4 regions of the Ureibacillus sp. FSL K6-0165 genome follow, and region 1 is predicted to be linked to each of the others. Evidence: riboswitches for the same ligand, from Rfam matches in the RefSeq annotation. Region 1 holds a riboswitch; each other region holds the start of a gene.
The links. Region 1 has a riboswitch for thiamine pyrophosphate ahead of thiM (hydroxyethylthiazole kinase). Riboswitches for the same ligand answer to the same signal wherever they lie in the genome.
Positions count from the first base shown of each region.

Region 2: another riboswitch for thiamine pyrophosphate. It lies ahead of NST00_RS04040 (LuxE/PaaK family acyltransferase); the one in region 1 lies ahead of thiM (hydroxyethylthiazole kinase).
Region 3: another riboswitch for thiamine pyrophosphate. It lies ahead of tenA (thiaminase II); the one in region 1 lies ahead of thiM (hydroxyethylthiazole kinase).
Region 4: another riboswitch for thiamine pyrophosphate. It lies ahead of thiT (energy-coupled thiamine transporter ThiT); the one in region 1 lies ahead of thiM (hydroxyethylthiazole kinase).

Region 1 is NZ_JBBOQS010000001.1:2,124,948-2,129,165, reverse strand. Features, by position in the region: gene NST00_RS10565 (carbonic anhydrase) at 1-334, shown strand, start outside; gene NST00_RS10560 (reverse transcriptase-like protein) at 1,043-1,696, shown strand; TPP riboswitch at 1,836-1,938, shown strand; TPP riboswitch at 2,003-2,104, shown strand; gene thiM (hydroxyethylthiazole kinase) at 2,184-2,930, shown strand; gene thiD (bifunctional hydroxymethylpyrimidine kinase/phosphomethylpyrimidine kinase) at 2,933-3,748, shown strand; gene thiE (thiamine phosphate synthase) at 3,741-4,218, shown strand, end outside.
Region 2 is NZ_JBBOQS010000001.1:810,023-814,240, reverse strand. Features, by position in the region: gene NST00_RS04055 (FMN-binding negative transcriptional regulator) at 1-232, opposite strand, end outside; gene NST00_RS04050 (GNAT family N-acetyltransferase) at 238-759, opposite strand; gene NST00_RS04045 (MarR family winged helix-turn-helix transcriptional regulator) at 780-1,232, opposite strand; TPP riboswitch at 1,400-1,511, shown strand; gene NST00_RS04040 (LuxE/PaaK family acyltransferase) at 1,565-2,653, shown strand; gene NST00_RS04035 (acyl-CoA reductase) at 2,650-4,089, shown strand; gene NST00_RS04030 (ABC transporter ATP-binding protein) at 4,102-4,218, shown strand, end outside.
Region 3 is NZ_JBBOQS010000001.1:408,100-412,317, forward strand. Features, by position in the region: gene NST00_RS02050 (thiazole synthase) at 1-553, opposite strand, end outside; gene thiS (sulfur carrier protein ThiS) at 556-765, opposite strand; gene tenI (thiazole tautomerase TenI) at 762-1,364, opposite strand; gene tenA (thiaminase II) at 1,380-2,066, opposite strand; TPP riboswitch at 2,169-2,274, opposite strand; gene NST00_RS02070 (M23 family metallopeptidase) at 2,518-3,510, opposite strand; gene NST00_RS02075 (hypothetical protein) at 3,673-3,867, opposite strand; gene NST00_RS02080 (NCS1 family transporter) at 3,877-4,218, opposite strand, start outside.
Region 4 is NZ_JBBOQS010000001.1:1,205,406-1,209,623, reverse strand. Features, by position in the region: gene NST00_RS05925 (acyltransferase family protein) at 1-162, shown strand, start outside; gene NST00_RS05920 (transposase) at 321-1,676, opposite strand; gene thiT (energy-coupled thiamine transporter ThiT) at 1,812-2,372, opposite strand; TPP riboswitch at 2,468-2,573, opposite strand; gene NST00_RS05910 (AAA family ATPase) at 2,638-4,218, opposite strand, start outside.

The DNA.
Region 1 (4,218 bases):
CGACCATGCTGTAATAGCGGTATTTATAAAATCTGGAGAAGAAAACGAAGCAATTAAAGAAATATGGAAGTTTATACAAGATGAAAATATGAATGAAAAAGAAATGGATTCATTCAATTTATTACAATTAATTCCTGAAGTAAGGGAAGGGTATTACTATTCCGGTTCTTTGACGACACCTCCTTGTAAAGAAGGGGTTGACTGGATTGTATTTGAAGAGCCAATCGAATTTTCAATTGAACAAATTACAATGTTTAGAGTTGTTTTCGGTCATACGAATCGACCTATACAACCAACGAATGACAGGAAAATTTTTAAAATAACTATCAATTAAATATCCTAAAGATATTTCCTCAAACCATGTGAACGATTGACATTGAAAAGCACTTTATAAATATGTTGAATATTTTATGGTTTGATTTTTAGAATTTTAAATGGTTAAAGAAAAAGGGGCGGTATCGCTCCTTTTTGTGTTAATTAAGCTCATAAATCGTTTTATGATTACTGTTTTAAAAATGCCTCACGTTATTGAATATTTTTGTTATTAAAGGAAAAAATAACTAAAAAAGTGGTAATTTCCTTCATCCAGTTGCATAGTGAGGTGAATTGAATGATTATTAATATGTTAACTGTAATATTTGTCTTGATTTGTTGTATTGTAAGTTTTCTCCTTATGGTTTTCACAAAAAAAACTTTGTTGTTTCGATATATTCCAATAGTTATCATCACAGTTAGCTTCATCTTTATAACGATTAAATACTTCTTCTATTCATATTACTTGATAGTCACAAAATTATTTGATGGTGTAATCCTTGTTCTTTTCCTTACATTATGGTTCTTCATTATGATTGAACATGTCATTCTCGATTTCATTGAAGATTATTCAAACATCCGCTCATCTTTTCGTATCATGTATAATCGAATTAAGCGATTGAAGTTTCGTTATGTTCGATTACATTTCATAAAAAAAATTAAAAACCAAAGCCTACATTAGTGCACATATCGAATTGTTGAAGTAAACAGGAACAGGGAGGTTATATTCATGAAAATAACCATTGAATGGACGTATCATCATAAAGGATTGGAAACAACTTTTCGATCAGATGAAATGCCGCCAGTTCAAGCCCTATTGATTGCAGAAGAATTAAAGAAAACCGGAAAAGTAAAACATATGACCTTTATTGATCAATATGACAGTACATGGTCTGTTAAAGAAATAAAAAAATATTTAAAGGAAATCGAAACTGAGCCATCCAATGTGACAGTGTATTTTGATGGTGGTTATGATTTAGAAAGTCAAAAAGCCGGTTTAGGATTTGCCATATATTTTGAACAAAACGGAAAATCTTATCGAACTAGAAAAAATTTAATGCAACTTGGCTTAAAATCTAATAATGAAGCGGAATATGCGGCTTTATACGGAAGTATTCTAGAGTTAGAAATGATAGGCGTTCATCATCAAACTGTTCGATTCATTGGTGATTCACAGGTTGTTATTAATCAAATGAGTGGAGAATGGCCTATTTATGAAAAAGAATTAACAAATTGGGCGAATAAAATTGATGAAAAATTAAATCAACTAGGAATCAAATCTGAATTTAAATTAGTTTCGCGAAAAGGGAATGAAGAAGTCGATCGATTAGCAACTCAAGCATTGAATAATACCATAATTGAAGGAAAAATAGAGTTAGATTAATCGAGAAAAACTTGTGACATTCAATCTAGAATTTAAGTGATTTAGCTGTTTTATCTAGCAATCTTTTTAAATTCTATTAAATTATTTGAAAAAATAAAATGAAAATGTGTTATAATTTTCATAACAACAAAAAAATTATTAAATTTTGCAGGGGTGGCCTAAGTGCCTGAGAAGGTGATATCACCTAACCCTTAGAACCTGATGCAGCTAGTACTGCCGTAGGGAGCAAAATACCTTATCGTATGAATTTTATTATGATTATGTGTATTGTTGCTCTCCAAACTTGGAGAGTTTTTTTATTTCATATGATAATTGCAGGGGTGGCCAAGTGCCTGAGAAGGTGATATCACCTAACCCTTAGAACCTGATGCAGTTAGCACTGCCGTAGGGAGCAATGAAAGATTGTGTTCTATTTTCAAAGCTCTTTTGCGCCGTGCAAAGGAGCTTTTTTCTTTACATAAATTTTTACAATTATAGGAGGATATATATGAGCTTAATCAAAATAAGAAAAAAAAATCCATTAATTCATTGTATTACAAATACCGTTGTAACGAATTTTACTGCAAATGGTTTGCTTGCAATTGGAGCTTCACCAGTTATGTCAGATGAGCCATTGGATGTAGAAGACATGGTCGCTATTGCAAACGGATTATTAATTAATATTGGTACATTAAATAAAAATTCAGTAGAAGCAATGATATTAGCTGGCAAAAAAGCAAATGAACTAAACATTCCTGTCGTGCTTGATCCTGTCGGGGCGGGGGCTACAACATATCGTAAAGAAATTACAAAAAATTTATTAAAAGAGATTAAATTTGATTTAATCCGATGTAATGCTGGAGAATTAGCAGCAATTGCGGGAATTAATTGGCAAGCAAAAGGAGTTGATAGTGGAGAAGGAGAAATGGATATTACCCTTGTTGCTAAGGAAACTGCTCAAAAGTATGGTGCAATTGTCGCTGTATCTGGAAAAGAAGATTTCGTGACTGACGGTATAGAACACTATCCAGTTAGTGGTGGCCATGAGTTAATGACTCAAGTTACAGGAACAGGTTGTTTATTAAGTGCTATTTGTGCTGCAGCATTAACGTTGGATGGAGGAAAACTTGAAAATATTCGAAATGTATTAGCTGACTATAAAAAAGTCGCTGAAAATGCTTCGAAAGAAAAATACCTTGGTTCCTTCCAAGTTGAAATATTAAATGGATTACATCAAATTTCAAGAGGTGAATAACTGTGAATATTGTCTTGACAATTGCTGGTTCAGATAGCGGCGGGGGAGCTGGCATTCAAGCGGATTTAAAAACATTTCAGGAGCTAAATGTTTTTGGTACATCTGTCATTACCGCATTGACTGCTCAAAATACATTAGGCGTAGAAGGTATTTATCCTGCAACGTCTGAATTTGTGGAACAACAATTGAATACAGTTTTACAAGATTTTGAAGTGAAAGCATTAAAAACAGGTATGTTATTTTCTGCAGATATTATTAAAACGATTGCAAAAAATTTAATAGATAAAAATATTCAAATAGTCGTTGATCCAGTGATGATTGCAAAAGGTGGGCAAGCGTTATTGCAAGAAGAGGCCGTACAAGCGATGAAAAATGAATTATTGCCAATAGCAACCGTATTAACGCCTAATATTCCAGAAGCTGAGACAATCACAGGTATGAAAATTGAAACAGCAGATGACATTCAACAAGCAGCAGCAAAGATTTTGCAACTTGGTGTTAATTGTGTAGTAATGAAAGGCGGACATTTGGAAGGTCCATCTGCTGTTGATACGGTCTTTTTTCAAGACGGCTCTTTCTTTCAATTAAAATCAAAACGAATTGATACGAAACATACCCATGGAACAGGGTGTACTTTTTCTGCAGCTATTACAGCAAATTTAGGTAAGGGGCTTTCGTTAAAAGAGTCCGTTATCGAAGCGAAAAAATTTGTTCAAATGGCAATTGAAAATCCACTAAATATCGGACGTGGACATGGCCCAACAAATCACTTTGCTCACCGTTTTGGTGCTAAAGTAGAGGTGGAAATTGTTGAATAGAACGGATTTAGCTGTTTACTTCATAATGGGTACGGAAAATTGTAATAATGAGTCCCCGCTATCAGTGCTAGAAGATGCTTTAAAAGCAGGTATTACGATTTTTCAACTAAGGGAAAAAGGAAATGAACCGTTAATGGGAAAAGAATTAGAACAATTTGCAAGAGCATGTCGATCCCTTTGTAAGCAATATGGAGTTCCTTTTATTGTGAATGATGATGTGGATCTTGCATTAAAAATCGACGCAGATGGCATTCACGTTGGTCAAGATGATACACCGATAGAAGAAATTCGCGAAAAGTTTCAACACAAAATAATTGGTGTTTCCGTTCATAATAAAGAAGAAATGGTGAAAGCTGTCGAAGGAGGGGCAGATTATGTAGGGATTGGTCCAATTTTCGAGACGAAATCGAAGCCTGATGCCAAAAAGCCAGCTGGGGTTGATTTTTTAAAGGACGCAAGGAAAATGTATC
Region 2 (4,218 bases), 1.3 Mb from region 1:
AAATTACAAGCACGTTTTCATTTTGTGATTCAAAGCTTTTCCATTGAGGGTTGTTGATAGCTAAATGTCCCGTTATATAATAATCATCCCCTTGCTTTCGCAACTCCAACGGTAAATGAGTAGCAATTGGTTTATTTTCAAATGTCGAAACAATCGTGCCGAAGGAGTTTTTCTGAATAAAATCAATAATTTCGTCTATATCCGTCACCCTAAAATATTTCGGTATGTACATGTTAATCAACCTTCCAATGTTTTGATCATAATCAAGTCAGTCTGTTCTTCATCGCCCATATGAAAACAGTGAGATCCTTTTTGAACAAATCCCATTTTCTTATAAAAACCAATTGCATTTTCGTTCTTTTCCCAAACCCCAAGCCAAATTTTCTTTTTATTCCATTCCTTTGCAACTTCAATCGCTTTATTTAGCAAGGATTTACCAAGTCCATGCTTCTGAAATTTCTCTCGAATATAAATTCTTTCAATTTCAAGGAATTCATCGCCCATTTTTTCCGTCTGAGCATCATCACTATTGACTTTTAAGTAACCCGCCAATTCATTTTGGTAATAGACAAAGAAAAATTGTGAATGAATATTGGATAGCTCTTTCTCTAATTGTTTTATATTAAATGCCTTTTCTAAATATACTTTCATATTTTCAGGTGAATTTTGATCTTTAAATGTGTAATAAAACGTTTCAATGCCCACTTCTTGTAATGTGTGCAAATCTTCAAGGGTACATGTTTTTATTTTGATTGTCATAGTGAACATCTCTCCTCATATCAATAATTTCGTTTGTTTCCCTTCTTAACGTATTCCCAATCTTTTTCAACATTTTTTCTTACCCGCTGCAAAAGATTGAATAATGTTTCCACTTCTACTTCAGATAATCCTTGTAAAGCTACAGCGTTAGAATGATCATGTTCTCTTATTAAAAACGGATAAACATTATTGCCTTTCTCGGTCGCATAGAGTTTCTTAATTTTTTTATTTTGTGGATCCTCTCGCTTTTCAACAAATCCGTTCATTTCTAGTTTTTTTATTGCGCGTGATGCAGTTGTCCGATCCACTTTGATCATTTCAGCCAACTTTTCTTGAATAATTCCTGGGTTCTCACATATTCGTACAAGGTACAAATACTGACCTTTTGTTAAGTCATATTCTTTAAACTCGATATTACTGATTGAATCTAGTGCTCGTGCTATCATCCCAATTTCACGAAGAACTTCTTTCATAATGAACTCCTTCATTTTTATTGCAAATGCAATATTTTTAATTCATTTTAATCAAACTTTGTTGCATTTGCAACAAAAAATAATTGAATATCTACATAATTTTAGGGTGATAATTCAAAAGAATTTGCAATCTTTCATAAGAATAAGTAGACTTTATATTGAAATTGAATATATTAACCGGGGGCTTGCGGAAGCAGGCTGAGAGTACGACTAATCCGTCGTTGACCGTTTGAACCTGATTTGGGTAATGCCAGCGCAGGGAGTGTAGTAAGTCGAATTATGCACTTTGCTTAGGCAGAGTGCATTTTATTTTGCGGAAAGGGTGAAAACCGATGACTCAGCAACGAGAAATCATAGAGGAACTTTCTCAATTTATCAAAAAGAATCAAGCTTCAGAAGAAGAGTTTAATAGCTTGGCTTTACATATTTTTAATTATCAATACAAACATAATCTCCCCTATCAAACATTTTGCCGCCAAAAAGGAAAGACACCGCGGCTTGTGAAAAATTGGCGAGACATTCCTTATGTGCCGATGAGTGCCTTTAAAGAGGTTCCATTGACATGTTCAGATCCAGAGGCAGCGGTTAGAGTCTTTATGACAAGCGGAACAACCCAAGGAAAACAAGGCAAACACTTTCATTCCACTCTCGAAATCAGAGAACTTTCCATGATTATCAACTTTAAAGAACGGTTTATGAAAGAAACAAATCGCATCCGCATGGGAATTTTGTTTCCAACTGAAGAGAAAATGCCGCACTCATCCTTAGCCCATTATTTAGCTCTTGTCATGAAAGAGTTTGGCACAGAGGACAGCTGCTATTTATTAAAAGAGAACGGCGTACATATTCAAAAAATCATCAGTGAGTTGGAACATGCCGAAAAAACAGGAGAACCATTTGCTTTGCTCGGAGCAAGTTTCAGTTTTGTTCATTTGTTTGAGGAATTGGAGCGTTTAGGAAAAACGTTTAATCTGCCGAAGGGAAGCAAAATTCTTGATACTGGTGGTTATAAAAATAAATCAAAGGAATTGGATTTAAATGAATTTTATCAGTTGCTTGAAAGATATTTCGGTGTAGATAGAAGCAATTGTATTAATATGTACGGCATAACAGAGCTAAGCACGCAATTTTATGATGATGGCAATGAGGTCGTTCCATCTATAAAAACTGGACCTAGTTGGATTCGTACGAGAGTCATCAATCCGTTAACAGGTGAAGAGGTTCCAGAAGGAGAACGTGGTGTTTTAGTTCATTATGATTTAGCGAACTTTAATTCCGTAATGGCGGTTGCTACTGAAGATGTAGGAATGGCGGTTGATGAAGGATTTTATCTGTTCGGTAGAGTTCAAGGTGCCGAGGCAAGGGGATGCTCGCTAGCGGTAGAAGAGTTTATTCAATTGGCGAAAGGAACAGCAAAATGAGAATAACAGCTGGATATATTCCAAATATCGCAGAAACGAAATTTGATAAGAAAATCCTGAAGTTTCAGGATTTAGAAGTGGAACTGCCTCTCCTTACATTAGAGCAAATGCAGAGGGTCATTGACACGGTGAAAAGAGAAAGTGCGGAAATCTTAAAATCACTGTCGGTATCAACAGTAGTGGACATCATCGGTTATGTAACGGAACAATTTTTGGACCGCAGTTCATCTTATCGACAGCAGGCGGAAAAGTTGCTTCCGATTGTCACCGGCTATGATGAGGAGGTAATTCGCCTTGGTCTTACATCTTTTTTAAAAACATTTCGCAAGCACGAACTCCAGCGTTTCCTAGTAGAAGATTTAGGAAATCCATTATTATTAGATCATTTTCAGCCGCGCGCAAAAGGTGGTTTTTCAAAAGCAATTGGACCAGAACTCATTACCCATGTATGGGCAGGGAATGTTCCAGCACTGCCTATTTGGAGTTTCGTATCTGGTCTGCTAGTAAAAGCAGGAAATATCGGAAAAGTTTCAAGTTCTGAACCTCTTTTTGCCGGCTGGTTTGCAAAAGCCTTAGCAGAGGCCGAGCCGAGTCTTGCCAATTGCTTTGCAGTTGTGTGGTGGAAAGGCGGCGATGAAAAGCGAGAGAAGATGATATTTGAAAAGTCGAATCTCGTTATCGGATACGGTAACAACGAAACGCTGCAAGCTTTAAAAAAACAAGTTCCCATTACTACTCGCTTTTTACCTTTTGGTCATAAAGTAAGCTTTGGCATCATTTCAAAATCTGCCTTAGATGCGCACAAAGCATGGCGAATTGCTCATCAAGCCGCACTTGATGTCATTCGTTACGATCAGCAAGGTTGTTACTCACCGCACTTATTTTATGTGCAAAAAGGCGGAAAAGTATCGCCAGTGGAATTTGCCCGCTTGATTGCGGGGGAGCTAGAAAACTTCGAAAAGCGTTATCCAAGGCGTAAGCTTTCCATGGAAGAATCAGTTGCCCTTGCTTCATGGCGGCAAAAGGAAGAAATGAGCACTTTTACAGAAACAGGAAAAGAAGTGCTTGGAACTTCCACACATCAATGGACGGTTGTTTTTGAAGAAGAGGAAAAAGTTTTTACGGCAAGCCCGTTGAATCGAGTTATTCGGGTTATTTCTTTTGAAAAATTAGAAGACATTCTGCCATACATCAAGCCATACCGCTCATTTCTTCAAACGATTGGTATGGCCGCAACCCCTAAAGAACTTTTCCACTGGGCAGAGTTGTTGGCTAACGTTGGCGTAACACGAATCACAGCACTAGGAAAAATGACTTCCCCTGAAGCAGGTTGGCATCATGATGGACGCTTCAATCTAATGGATTTAATTCAAATGGTAGACATCGAATCATCGGCAATAGTGGATAGTGAACAATTTGCTCCTTATGTTGATTAGGAGGTTTTTAATATGAGTTTTTTGGTAATGGAGGATGTAACGTACAGTTACGAACAAGGAAAAAATCAAATTTTACGTGGGATTAGCTGGGAAATCAATAAAGGAGAGTTTCATTGTCTGCTTGGAAAA
Region 3 (4,218 bases), 1.7 Mb from region 1:
TTCCTGCATCGACAATGACAGGAATATTTGCCTGTTCAATGATTAATGAAAGATTTAATGGATTGATAATACCCTGTCCAGAACCAATAGGAGAAGCTCCTGGCATGATAGCATGAACTCCCAATTCCTCCAGCTTCTTCGCTAACACTACATCATCAGAAGTGTAAGGAAGGACAATAAATCCTTCTTCTAATAACATTTCTGATGCTCTTAATGTTTCAATAGGATCAGGGAGAAGAGTTTTATCATCCCCAATGACTTCGACTTTCACCATGTCACATAACCCTGAAGCTTTTGCGAGTTTCGCAATTCTCACTGCTTCTTCCGCTGTTTTGGCTCCTGCCGTATTCGGTAAAAGCGTGTATTTGGAAAGATCCAACATTTCTAAAAAGTTCGGTTGGGATGGTTCATAAATATTCATTCTTCTGACCGCAAAAGTTAAAATCTCTGCTCCAGATGCTTCTACCGCTTCCTTTTGAATCTCAAAATTCGGAAATTTCCCTGTACCTAACAACAATCTTGATTGAAAAACTTTATCTGCAATTTTTAACATGTTTATCCCCCTCCAACAAAATGAACAATTTCAATTTTGTCGCCATCATTCACTAGCTGCTTGCTGTACTGTTCTTTCAATACAATTTCGCCATTCTGTTCAACCACGACTATGCGATCTTGTAATTTATAAAACTTCAACAAATCTTCAACACTTTGAATACTACTTTGCACTTCTGTTTTTCGGCCATTAATGTAAAGATGCAACTTCATCCCCCTTTTTGAACAATATTTTTTAAATGGATTGCGGCTTCCTTTGGTTGACTCGATGAGAAAATGGTAGACATCACCGCAATGCCATGCACTTTTTTCTCCAGCACTTGTTCAACGTTGTCTGGCGTAATTCCACCAATCGCTATCACGGGAATCTGCAATTGTTCAACGATTTTACCTAGGGCATTCGTTCCTCTACCTGCCAATCCTTTTTTGCTGTCCGTTTCAAATACATGACCGAAAAGACAATAATCTGCCCTCGCTTCTTCAGCAGTTTTTGCTTCCTCAACGGAATGCACACTAACCCCAACTCTCATATATGGGTACGCCGTTTTTACTTTTGCTGCCGGAAGACTGTTTGCTGGAAGATGTACGTTCCGTATACCCGTAAGTAGGGCTATATCAAGCCTGTCGTTAATAACAAGCCTTTCTTTCTCCACCCCTGCATAAATAAGTTCTTCTACTAGCGCAACGATTTCTGCGGGCACTTTACTTTTCTCGCGTATATGAATGTAATCAACAACATCGGCAATGGATGTAATAATCTCTTTCAGCTCTTTAATTGATTTTTTTCCATCAGTTATGGCATGCAGTTCCAATACATTGACTTCCTTTCATGCATTGACTTTTTCATCAGTCGGCCACATTTGCCTGTTGTATGCCATGTCCCAAAACATGTATTCAAATCGTGTTGTATTTAAGAAGATTTCTTCTAGTCGTAAAAGTTCAGATTCCGGTTTTCCTTCTGCCAATTGATTAAGCAAATCGAGATTCCATTGCGCTGATTGGCCAAACTCTTCGGAACTGTACATTTTTACCCAGTCTCCATATAATCCGTGTTCTTTAGCACCCTCGATTTCAGCAAGTTCACATCCAATTTCCCAGTAGCTCCATGCACAAGCTAAATGAGCAGCTGCAAGTTCAGCGATAGAACCATTTTGTGCAACAGCTAACATATAGTGCGTATATGCAAGCGTTACCGGAGACGGTTTTGCCTCTTCCAGCTCTTTTTCCGTTATGCCAAAACGACTCGCATATTTTCTGTGCAACGCCATTTCTCCATTCATTGTGTAATAAAGCAGGTTGGCAAACACCGTCATCACTTCAAGATTTGGCGCTTTCACCGCACCTAAAGCAAACAATTTGGAATAATCGATTAAGTATAAATAGTCTTGAATCATATAAAAACGGAATTTGTCAGGGTCCAATGTGCCTGCACCTAACTCTTTCACAAACGGATGTTCATGGTTTTTTCTCCAAGTTGACCAATACTTTTCAAAGAGTCGGTCAGTAAATTTCATCATTTCTCCCTCCCTTTCAATTCACCATTAAAAAAAGCCACTTCAAATTGAAGTGGCTTAAAACTCGAAATGAATGCAAAAAGATATAAAAATAGATAATACGAGTCCCAACAACCACTTCCCTTCGCTAGCATTACCTAGTGCAGGTTCAAAGGGTTGAGGCAATGCCTCTCTCAGCTAAAATGAATTAGCACCCCTAGTGATTTATAATGCTTTATTAAATTACAATCATTGTTACATGAACTCATAAAATTTTCAATAAGTTAAAATGAATATAAATTTTGGTATTTTATTCCAACTATATATAACTTTCTACTTCCCAGTGTCTCATTGAAAAGCATAATCTTTTTTAGCAGACTGGATATTCTTCAAATACTTTTAGCTAAAAATGTTTGCGGCTTCTACCATAAAATAAAGTTGCTCTAGCGATTTTTCGCTAAAGCAACTCTTGTTATTTTTGTCCCTTCTTTGTTTGTTTTTCCCATTGCAAAAGGTGTGGATATGGGTCAAATGCCCATTCTGTACGGCCATTAAATTTATACATTCCGTAATGTAAATGTGGAGGGAATTTTCCACTCGTTCCTTCTTTACCATATCCAGAACTTCCTACGGCGCCAAGAATTGTTCCCGGTTCTACAATATCTCCAACTTTCAAATCTTTATTGAAATATGCTAAATGTGCGTAATAATGATACGTATTATGATTATCCCGAATGCCAACTCGCCAACCGCCAAATTGATTCCATCCCATCACTTCTACAACACCATAAGAAGTTGACAGAACAGGCGTGCCATAGCCTGCAAAAATATCCGTTCCTTCATGTATACGTCTTCCGCCCCATCCCCTGCTAGCACCCCAAGTTCCTTTATAGCTGTAATTATAGCCTCGAACTGGGAGGGGAAAAATATGCTTGTCTAACTCAATAGAATTGAAATGTTTATAAAGTATTTGAATGGTTATAATTTGATTGATAATTTTTTCATCTTTGTAATACTCCCATAAGGCAGTTTTAAAATCCTCTTCTGACGGGCCAAATTCGCTTAAATACGTTGCCATTGTATAAAGAATATCTTGGTCATGATTTCGATCTGCCTTGCCATCTCCGTTTCCATCAAGACCTTTCCCCCCAAAATATCCAATTGAAAAAGGTGAAGTATCTTCCTCATTTGGATTCAATTCTCCAACCCAAAATTCAGGAGAAAACTGAATCGCGATGATACTCTCACGCTTCGGAATATCCTTCCGTACTTCTTGGATATTTCTTTCATATTGATCGACCGCCGCCAAACGATACCATGGGACAAATGGCGTTTCGTAGCTTTTGTACAAATTCATTCTTTCCTGATAAACATTTTCCTTCGTTTCTTTTGCATTTACGTAAGTCGGAAATATATAAAAGCATACAATCGCCAAACATAAGGGGAGAAATATTTTTCGAACCAAAACGAATCCTCCTTTCTTCATTAGAATATCCCGAATTTTTTAAACCATGAGTGATTTTCCTATGACAATAAAGTCCATTATTTTACATACCAATTTCCTTTATGTAGGAGAGTTTTATGCAAATAAAAAAGTGCTTAACAACACATGTTAAGCACGAAAGAATCAAGCATGTATCAACTTTGTAACTATTAATTTTCTAGCATTTGGAGTTGTAAGTATTATTTCTTCATCACTATTTGAAAATTTTACAACTGTACCATCTAAGTTTTCGTAAATTTTTTCTATTTTTAATCCCTTTTCTAAATACTTTTCAATAATTTCTTTTTCTTTAAGAAACTCCTTATATTCTTCAGACATCAAATCACCTCATTCTATGTTTTTCGATGGGATGACTTGCTCGGTTGCCTCCACCTCTAGCTCTCCAAAGATCACTTCTACATCCGTCTCTGTACCATCAATCATCCAGTCCCTACCAGCTGTAATTCCTAAATATTTGGAATCATCTGGATCTACTATTTCAGCTTGAGGATATTTTTTAAACCACCAATATTTTGCAAGAATATAATAAATAACCGCACCTGCTACCAATCCTACAATTGAAGAATAGGTCGGTAATAAATTGGCAATAATTCCCCCAATAATCCATGCAAGCATTCCTGCCCAGTTAATTCCGTTAGCATAACGATATTGACCATCTACTTCATATAA
Region 4 (4,218 bases), 920 kb from region 1:
AACATATTATCATTAACCGCAAAGTACTTTGTATCATTTTTCAACAATGGTTATCTAGCAATTTTAGCAATGATGATATCAACGCTAATCGTTGCCATTACCATTTCAAAATGCATTTCGTATTTACCTTTTGGGAAATGGATTGTAGGTAAAATTAGATAAACGTATAAAAATTTATCCATAAAAAAGCGAATTAGGAAAACAATATTGTCTCCCAATTCGCTTTTTATTTTAATTCACAATTGAATCAATTTCATAAATCATAGTTTTTCTGAAGTATAGAGTACCCCTATACTAAAAACTTCGTTTTTTTTTTTTAATTATGCAACTTGGTTTTGTTGCTGTAATAAAGCATTGATTCGATCAACTGCTAGTTTGCAGGTATTATAAATTAACGTCACCAGATTGAAATGCATTTTTGCTTTCTTTCCTGTACGATGACGGACATTGTTTAATTGAAAGTATTCCTTTAAATAAGCGTTAACGCGTTCGACTGCTGTACGTTCTTGATAAAGCTGTTTCCATCGTTCTGTCCCACGTGCTGGATAGGTAAATTTACGGATATCTATATCACATTTGATTTTGAAAACTTTTTGGCAAAGGGTGTCTTCTCGTAATGGGCAAGTTGCACATTCCTTTGGACGTGTGAATTTTAATGTATTGTACTTAGCGTCAAAGCTGTCATATTGGTAACTATGTTCACGCACACAGGTTGGACGAAAATGTTCATCGAATCCTATATATTCTCCTTCTCGGCGAACGTTGTAAGGAATCACGACTCGCATGGACTGTGATACGGCTTGACGGTAAATAGGTTCAACATCATAACCAGCATCAAATATAGCTATTGTAAATTGACCGTTTCCTAAGTGATGAAGTTTTTTCAATAATGGAATCGCAGCTTTACAATCACTTAAATTACCTGAGGACATCAAACGAGTGATGATATATTGACTTTTCGTCGAAACAGCTAAATGTGCTTTATAACCAAACCAGAATGTATTTTTTCCTTTACTATTCTTTTTCACACCCCATTTTGGCTCAATCGGTACATCCTTCCAAAGGGTTTCTAATGGGATATCCAGCTGTTCTTTCAGTTCTTTTTCATAGGTTGATTGATTTCCTTTTTTCTCTACTTGTTCGGCTAACCAAACAGCTCGTTCAGCTTTAGTTTTACGACCACGTTTTTTAGGAGTTTTAGGTGCTTTCTTTTCTGATGGTGTGAAAGCATCACGAGCTTCAAAGTGACTCGCATCGATGGCGACATGTTCATCATTTAGAAAGCCTTCCAACATCGCTGTTTTGATGAGTGTATCGTTCATTTTATCTAGCACATCTGATTCACTAATGACTTGAATCATGCGTGAATAAGAGCTTTCAGATGGTACGACATCAGACACAAGGAATCCACAGTCGAAACGAAATAAAGGATCATGGACCAAACGTTTGACTAAATCCTTCATTGTTGGAATTCGTTCGACAATACGAATAATCAGCGATTGAATCATTGCACCATAATTCAATTCACGTGGTGCACCTTTCAATGTCTTTTTAGAAAACAATTGAAAAATAGGTTGAATGTCAATCACACTAAAAATGGCATCATAACGATGGGAACTTTCCATTTCTAATAATTGATGGATGTCAAAAAGAGAAATTTGTTTTACAATAGTCATAGGGTACTCACCTCTTTCGTATGGTTTGTTTGGTTACTTACCATTATAACGAAATTTGGGGAGGTACCCATTTTTTATTGTCTTGAATCCCTTGAAAATCAAGGGGTGAGAATTATGAAATTAACTCAATTGTAATCAATTTTCTTTTTTTATCAATCTTGGGCTTGCAGTAAAGATGAGCACCGCTGCAACTGCAGTTAAAATAATAGCCGGAACCATATATGAACCATTATACCCGATAGAATAAATCCAGGCATTTTGATCGCCTGCATATTCTTTGAAGAAAATAGCTCCTGCAAGTGTATGACAAATAAAGCGCAACAAACCGCCAATAATTGTTCCGATGATAACAAATAATGCAATTTTATTTTTACGATTTCCTGATACTCCATCTAACACTTGTTTACGAACAATTGCCGCAAATCCTACGAAAGTAAATGCAAAAACATAATCAAGCAATGCTTGAGCCCAATGGACAATATAAGGATTAATTGTCATGTTCAATAATCCTACAATCAATCCAGTCATAAGTCCTGCAGATAGTCCCCAACGAATAGCGATTAAAATAATAGGCAGCATAACTAAACTAACGGATCCACCCTGCGCCCAAATAGAAAATTTCAATTGGTCTAACACATAACCAATTGCAGCAAAAATCGCAATTTCAACCATCCATAATAATTTTTGGTTTCTCATTCAATTATCTCCTTTCTCTTCGTTTATAGAACTTGAGAGAAGGATAGAAAACTACAAAATAAAAAAACGTCCGGACAGAGCCGAGACGTCTTTGTTTCGGTTTCTATCCACATCCCTACGCAAGTACTAACTTACAGGTTCTAAGGGTTAGTGCATCCGGCACACTCTCAGCTGACTTCATCAGCACCCCTTGTGGTACAAATCTTATATTCTATTGGGAACAATGTCATTTTATCAAATTATATGAAGATTGCAACCTCATTATTTACTTTAATATAATGGATGTTTTACTATAGCCCTCTTTTAATTTTTCTACTTGTAATATAGCAGGCATTGCCGATTTTAATTCCTCCACATGAGAAATAACCCCTATCATTCGGCCGGATTTTTGTAGTTCAATGAGCGTATCAATTGCTTTCATCAACGATTCTTCATCAAGGGAGCCAAAACCTTCATCAATAAACATTGTTTCGATTTGAACATTTCCTTGGAAGCTTTGAATCACATCCGCCATTCCTAGTGCTAAACTTAACGAAGCATTAAATTTCTCTCCGCCAGATAAAGTTTTTACATCTCTTGCTTGTCCAGTGTATGCATCATATACATCTAATCCTAATCCACTTTGCCTACCGTAGGACTCCAATCGGTCAGAAACTTGTAAATAATATTGACCGTTCGATAAATTTTTCAAACGAAGATTGCTTGCTTCTGTAATGAGCTCTAAATACCCCATTTGTACATAGCGTTCAAAGGAAATTTTTTTGCTGTTGTGTCCACGAAGTAAATTATATAATTCTATGATTTGATTCGATTTTTCTTCCATTTGAAATATATTATTGGCAAGTCTTTCAAGCTTCTCTGCAAAGTCGATGCAATGTTTTTCACAAGCTTTCGAGTAGTTTAATTCATCTAATGCTTTTTCATAATTAAACTGCAACGCTTCCAATTCTTTTTCAGCTTCTGTTAAATCGACCTTTTCTTTATCTTTTAATTTTTCTGCTTCCTCTTTCACTTGCACTTGTAAAAAATGAAGCTCCTTTGAATAATTATCATATTGCATTTGTAAAGCTTCAATTTCCTGTTCTGGACGTCTAGCAAGTAGAAAATCTTCCGTCGATGTAAACCTTGCTAGTAGAAGAGCTGAATGGAAATTTTCCTTTGATTGTTGACATTTTACTTGAATATGTTTCACTTGTTCAGTTATTTGTTTAAATGCCTCTTCATTCATTACAACTTGTTTGTTAGCTTCCTGATACTGCTTTTGGGCTGTTTCCCAAGATTGTTTTAATTGTTGCTTATTGCTGATTGCTTGTTGAAGTGCAACTTGTAATTGGGAAAGGTCTTTAATCTCTTCTGGTATTAATTTTTTTTGTTGCTCTAAAATCGTACTATTCTGCGTGTATTGTTCATGTTTTTCATGATACTGACGTTCGATTTCCTTACGAAAATGAACTAATTGTGCATTTTCATCTTGCAGAATTTTTATTTGTTTTTTATTTAATGTAAGTACTTCTTTTTGACGTTCTTTTTCTTTTATAGCAATATTTATATCTTGTAATTGATGAACATATTTTTGATATTCTTTTAATGGCGCATGATATTGCATTAATTTTTGTTCTATTTCTTGTAATTGATGTCGTTTCGATTCTAATTTCCCTTGAACAGCAAATTTCTTTTGCTGAGCTTCATCTAATGTTGCTTTCAGTTTTTTCAATTCCGTTTGATTAACGGTTTCAGTTGATGCTGTATGTTCGATTCGGTGTACCGTACTACCGCAAACAGGGCAAGGCATTCCAGGCAGGAGACTCTTCGCAAGAATGGCCGCTTGATTATTCAACCATTTTTC